DNA from 2 places in the Salibacterium lacus genome. Region 1 is predicted to be linked to the other one. Evidence: riboswitches for the same ligand, from Rfam matches in the RefSeq annotation. Region 1 holds a riboswitch; the other holds the start of a gene.
The links. Region 1 has a riboswitch for thiamine pyrophosphate ahead of thiD (bifunctional hydroxymethylpyrimidine kinase/phosphomethylpyrimidine kinase). Riboswitches for the same ligand answer to the same signal wherever they lie in the genome.
Positions count from the first base shown of each region.

Region 2: linked by a shared signal. The riboswitch ahead of tenA (thiaminase II) and the one ahead of thiD (bifunctional hydroxymethylpyrimidine kinase/phosphomethylpyrimidine kinase) in region 1 are both predicted to bind thiamine pyrophosphate.

Region 1 is NZ_JBHUML010000003.1:46,290-49,497, reverse strand. It holds gene coaW (type II pantothenate kinase) at 1-391, shown strand, start outside; gene ACFSUB_RS10855 (MarR family winged helix-turn-helix transcriptional regulator) at 416-874, shown strand; TPP riboswitch at 953-1,060, shown strand; gene thiD (bifunctional hydroxymethylpyrimidine kinase/phosphomethylpyrimidine kinase) at 1,232-2,047, shown strand; gene thiM (hydroxyethylthiazole kinase) at 2,061-2,882, shown strand; gene thiE (thiamine phosphate synthase) at 2,875-3,208, shown strand, end outside.
Region 2 is NZ_JBHUML010000002.1:1,792,231-1,795,438, reverse strand. It holds gene ACFSUB_RS10000 (ABC transporter ATP-binding protein) at 1-199, opposite strand, end outside; gene ACFSUB_RS09995 (ECF transporter S component) at 199-798, opposite strand; gene tenA (thiaminase II) at 795-1,493, opposite strand; TPP riboswitch at 1,618-1,725, opposite strand; gene ACFSUB_RS09985 (hypothetical protein) at 1,806-1,931, opposite strand; gene ACFSUB_RS09980 (putative bifunctional diguanylate cyclase/phosphodiesterase) at 2,019-3,208, opposite strand, start outside.

The DNA of each region.
Region 1 (3,208 bases):
ACGAAACGGAAACGGACAAGCACTGAATATTACGGTGGGGGACATATACTCCCACGAGACACCGCCGATTTCCGGCGCGTTAACCGCGAGTAACTTCGGGAACACTGCGAATATGAGAGAAACCGGGTTTTCAAGCGAGGACTACATCTCAGCGGTGGTAAGAATGATAGGGGAAACCATCACCACGATGAGTGTGCAGGCGGCGGACCGGCTTGGTACAGATGCCGTTGTCTACATTGGCTCAACCTTTGCCGGGCATGATACACTGAAAGAAATTATTATAGGATATACCGAATTAAGAGGAAAGAAACCTTACTTCCTGCCCCGGGGAGAATACAGTGGAGCTGTAGGAGCATTGCTGCACTACGGCTGGTCGGATGCTTTATTGTAAAGGGGAGAGAGAAAAGGGGTTATCATGAATACGGAGGAATATAAGAAAGTATATCTTCAATCACTCGATGCTTTGGAGAATATAGCGACGTACCTGCAGCCGAAACTGCCGATTCTAAGTAAATTGCAGCTGACCTCCCGGCAGGAGTCCATTATGATTTTATTTATCCGTCACGAGGGCATGTCTCTTAAAGACATGGCACAGCGGCTCGGCATTTCAAAAAGTGCGGTGACACAATCGGTCAATAAACTCGAAAACGAAGATCTGCTCATCCGCTCCATCAATGAGCAGAACCGCCGGGAAGTGACGATGAGTCTTGGAGAGACAGGTAGGCAGCTGAAAAAAGAATTTGAGTCGTTCGAGGCATTCATCGTCCAGGATTATTTAACACAGATTGATCTGGAGGATTTGAAACAGGTGCTGGATACATTTAAACAATTTGAGCGTATTATCAAAGAAGGCGAAAAGAACAGCGGACAGTAGAGGCCGGGATTTGCATCCACGCAGATTGACAGGACTGAATCCCGTCCGGTACGATAGATTAAAAGATGAATTGTCACAGCTATCCACTAGGGGCGCTGAAAACAGCTGAGATGATGCCTGCCCGGCGTCGGTCCCTCAGAACCTGATATGGCTAGTACCATCGGAGGAAAGTGGAGCGGGCGCACAGAAGTATAGTAATAGACGTGCAGCCGCTCTTCCTGATGAAGAGCGGCATTTTTAATGACTCCACTTCAGGCGGCGACGGCTTGTCTTCAGAATGCCTCAGGACAAGGCGTCTCAACCTGGAATTCCGTTATTCAGGGCGCTTGTGCTTTTCTTACGAAGGAGGAAAAGATAATGAATAATATTCCAAGTGTTTTATCCATTGCCGGTACTGATCCCAGTGGGGGAGCGGGGGTTCATGCGGACCTGAAAACGTTTCAGGAATGCAGAGCTTACGGCATGGCGGTCGTCACATCGGTTGTAGCCCAGAATACAGAAGGGGTCCGTAACGTATGGCATCTTCCCATTGAAGCACTCGAAGAACAGATAACAGCTGTTCTGGAAGATATCGAACCTCAAGCTGTAAAAACAGGAATGATTGCGACGCCGGCTATGATTGAGAAAACGGCGCGACTGCTGGAAGGTAGAAACATCCCACTGGTCATAGATCCTGTTATGGTAGCAACAAGCGGTGATTCGCTGATGGAGGATGAAGCAACTTCAATGATGAAGAATAAGCTGTTTCCTCTCGCTGAAGTGGTGACGCCGAATATGGCAGAAACAGAATTACTGACCGGTATGAATATCCATACCCGGGAAGATGCTGAAAAAGCGGCACAAATGATTGTGGAGGATATGGGAGTAACAGCAGCCGTTGTGAAGGGCGGTCACGCAAAAGGCGATGCAGAAGACATTATCTACTACAATGGTACTGTGGACGTTGTAAGTGCTCCCAGAACAGAAACAAAGCATACCCATGGTACCGGATGCACATTTTCTGCAGCTATAGCTGCTCACCTTGCACGGGGAGAAGAAGTGAAAGAGGCCGTTAAAAAAAGCAAAGACTTTATTACGTATGCGATTTCGCAGCCGCTGGGACTCGGAAAAGGAAACGGTCCGGTCAACCACTGGGGGTCGCGTCTTACCGTAGAAGAACTGCTCAAAAAATAAGGAGGGCATGGCAATGAAAGCAAAAGAAGCTGCATCTTATTTAGAACAGGTTCGAACGCGGAATCCTTTAATCTATAATATCACTAACACCGTCGTAGCGAATTTTAACGCAAATGGTCTGCTGGCAGTTGGGGCTTCTCCAGTGATGGCAGACGCTCCGGAAGAAGCAGCGGACATGGCATGGGCGGCGGATGCTCTCGTATTGAATATTGGTACTCTTCATCCGGAACAGGTGGAGAGCATGTTTGCAGCAGGCAGAGCAGCGTCCCAAAAAGGAATCCCGATTGTGCTGGATCCGGTAGGAGCCGGTGCAACACCGTACCGCACCAATACAGCCCGTGAACTTTTGAAAGAACTGGACGTTACCCTCCTTCGCGGAAACGCAGGAGAAGTTTCGGCCATTACCGGACTCGAAAGTGAGATGAAAGGGGTGGACGTCTCCGGTGACCAGAAAGACACAGCTGTGATTGCGGAGCACGCGGCGGATGTTTTAGGGACTCCGGTTGCTGTTACCGGTCCGGTGGATGCGGTGTCTGACGGACAGGAAACGTATCAAGTGCATAACGGACACTCGATGATGGCAAAAATCACCGGTACCGGCTGTCTTGCCAGTGCAGTGGCCGCCTCCTTTTTAACGGTCTCGGATCATGTGGTTCATGGAGCGGCGGCAGCGCTTGGGTTTTACGGCACTGCAGCAGAACGGGCAGAAGGCTTCGCGGCCAACCAGGGTCCGGGGACGTTCCAGGTCGAGCTTCTGAATGCTTTATATCATGTCGGAGACCTTGATCTCCGACAGAGCCTCAACATGAAGCGGGTGGAAAAAAATGATGAATAAAGAGCAGTACCTGCTTTATTTTATTATGGGAAGTAACAATACAGATAAAAATCCGGAAGATGCGCTGCACGAGGCAGTGAAGGGAGGGGTTACCTGCTTTCAGTTCCGCGAAAAAGGGCAGGATGCCGCAGAAGGCACAGCCAAAAAAGAACTGGGCGGGCGGCTCCGGAAGATTTGCCGGAAAGCGGGGATCCCGTTTATTGTAAATGATGACGTGGATCTGGCAATGGAACTTGAAGCCGATGGTATCCATGCGGGGCAGGAAGATACCCCGCTCGTGGATATAAAAAAGCAGTGTCCATCATCCATGACAGTCGGGGTTTCTG
Region 2 (3,208 bases), on a different contig from region 1:
GAATTCCTGTTTTTTCAGCCTCGATGGCTCTTGGAATCAAGCCCTGCAGCGCAAGAGCGAGTGTACTTTTGCCGCAGCCGCTCGGCCCGGTAATAAGAATATTTTCGCCGGTGTTTATTTCAAGATCGAGAGGTGGAAGGGCAGGCTGGTTATCTGCAGGATAAGTAATGCTCAACCCGTGGATGGATGCACCACTCATTATGATGCCCCCCTCTCCTGTTTCCTTTGGCGGATGCTGCGGCCGATGGCAAAGTTATGAAGAACACCGGTCCGCACCAGTGCCCACGTCAGGTAATGGCTTCCCCAGCCGGCAAGCAGCAGACCGCTCAGCAGCATTGTACCAAGCATGAACCAGACGACGCCTGCTGCAAACTGACTGTATCCGAACATGGCAAACTCGGTCAGAAAACTGGCGGCTGTACCGGCCATTCCTGCAAGCATCAGCACAGGCAGCTTGAAACTGCGGTACCGGAACACAGCAAACACAAGCTCTGCGCCAAGTCCCTGGGTGAAACCGAGGATCAGCACCGATCCGGCGTTGACCGATCCAACCATAATTTCGGTGCCGGCTGCGATAAGCTCAGCAAACAGGGCCACCCCGGGTTTTTGAATGATCAGGGCACAGACAATGGGGGCCATAATCCAAAAGCCCGCCATCAAGCCGCCGCCTACCGGACCCAGGATGCCTGTCACAAGCTGTCCGAGAAATATCCAGACTAAATAAAGGACCCCGAAGACAGCAGAAATAAACGCCATCACCACGATTTCGCGGAGATTCATTGTATGGTTCTGTCTCATTGGGCTGCATGCCCCGGTTTTTTATCTTCGGCAAACGGCCAGTCATGGGCTTTATAAGCCATATCAAAAAACATATATTCCAGCTGGCAGCCGTCCAGGAAGTGCTCTTCCCAGCGTTTTACTTCCTCGTCGGATGCGGTTTCTGCCATCTGATCGAGTTTATCCAGGTATTCCTGCATGCGGGGTTCTTCCTGCTGTCCGTAAAATGTAATCCAGTCGTAGAAAGGGTGGGTTTCATCCGGTTGATAGTCCTCAATAAGCCGGCGGCCGACATCCAGATAAATCCACGGGCATGGCAGGGTAGCTGCGATGATATCCCCGATATTGCCCTCGTAGGCTGTGTGAAGCATATGTTTAGCATAGTGTTGGGCGGTGGGAGCGAGCGGATATCCGTGCAGTTCATCGTATCCGACCCCGGCCTGGTCACACAAATTGTGGTGGGGGTGAATTTCACTGTTTAAAATAAATCCGATTCCGGAATGGAATAATTCCATTTCCTCCCGGGTTCTGCTTTTGGCTATGGCGAGGGCGCGTGCCTGAATCATGGCATTCAAATATTCATAGTCCTGCTTCACATAATGGATGAGCTGCTCCTTTTCCAGGTGTCCTTTGCCGATACCCTGAATGAACGGGTGGTCATAGCAGGCCTCAAAAATATGATCCGTGTTCTGTCTCAATTTCTCTGAAAATCTCATCATTCAACTCCTGCCTTTCTGTGATTTTTCACATAAAAAGAGCCACTCCGGAAATGGAGCGGCTCTGCTTGGTAGGAGATATTATGGTTGAGACGGCGCAAAGACCGTCTTTCATCCACAGACAGATATGCCGGCTCCACTTCCCTTCGCTGGTGCTAACCAGAGCAGGTTCTAAGGGACCAAGGAATACGGCATTCCTTATCTCAGCTTTACAGCGCCCCCAGCGGCCTCTTTGTATGCGATTGCTTTTAACGTATCATGAAGATGATGTATTGTCAAAATAGTTTTGTGAAATACATACGGGAGACAGGCTTATTTTTTCTTCATCTGCTTTGCTTTATTTACAGCAGTGTTGGCCATCTGCTTTGCTTTTTCCCGGTTTTTCTCGTCTTTTAAATACTCTTTGGCGGTACTGAAGAGTTTCTTTTTCAGACTCATTGGTATGCTCCTTTCTATTAATCGTATTCGGTGTAAATATTTTTCCCCGGCATCATCAAGCATAAACGCGGAAAAAACGATTCGTTTTCAGGAAGAAAAGGCTTCCTGTATACAGGCGTTGATGGAAGGACTGCCTTTTCCAATGAGAAAGCCCTGGGCGGCATCACAGGAGTGAGCACGGAGCCAGTCCCATTGTTCCTCTGTTTCCACGCCCTCAGCAACGACTGTCATATCCAGGTCGTGAGCAAGGCCCAGTACTGCCCGCACGATGGATCCTTTGGAGTAGGAGGCAGGAAGGTCCTGAATAAAGGAACGGTCAATCTTAATCAAATCAAACGGGAGCGTTCCGATATAATTCATCGAAGAATAGCCCGAACCAAAGTCATCCAGCGCCAGTTTGATGCCGGCCTCCTTCCATCTGGTCAGGGTCGGGACAAGATCATGAAGGTTGTCGATGGTCGCAGACTCTGTCAGTTCGAGTGTGATCAGGCCTGGATCAATGCCGTAATAGGTCAGCGTATGACTAACATATGGTCCAAAGCCCGGGTCATGAAATTGACGAAACGATACATTCACACTAACGCCGTACATGGTCTCTCCCTGGTCCTGTCTTTCTTTTAAGAGGCGGCATGTCTCTTTGAAAACCCAGCGGCCGATTGGGTGAATCATGCTTGAATCCTCAGCAGCCGGGATAAAGCGGCCTGGAGAAATATAGCCCTGTTTCGGGTGCTCCCACCGAAGGAGAGCTTCAAAACCATATATCCTGCCATTTGTCAGAAACAGCTGCGGTTGAAAAATCAGGTACATTTCTTCTGAATCCAGTGCGTGATGAAGATCCTGACGCAGTTTAACTTCATTCAAAGAAGCATCGGCCAACGCTTTATTATAGAAGTGAAGCGCGGTGCCCGCGGTTTCTTTTGCTTTCTGCATGGCGAGATCCGCTTCCTGCAACAGCTGCGCAGGCTGTTTTTCCGCCGTGACTGTCTGTGCGCTCACACCAATGCTGATTTCCAGGTAAACAGGTTCATGATGGTACAAAAAGGGTTCCTCGACATCAGCCGGAATCTCCTCCTTAAGATCCTTATACGTACCAGGAGGCGCTAATAGAGCAAATTCATCCCCATTCATACGGTACACCTTTCCGCCGGGTCCGCACAGTGACAGAAGCCGGTTGGCATAGGATACTAAAATATAGGAAGCCCCCTCATTACCGAAAAAGCTGTTAATCCGCTTGAAATCGTCTATGTTAATAAGAAATAAATAATATCCGGGACTGC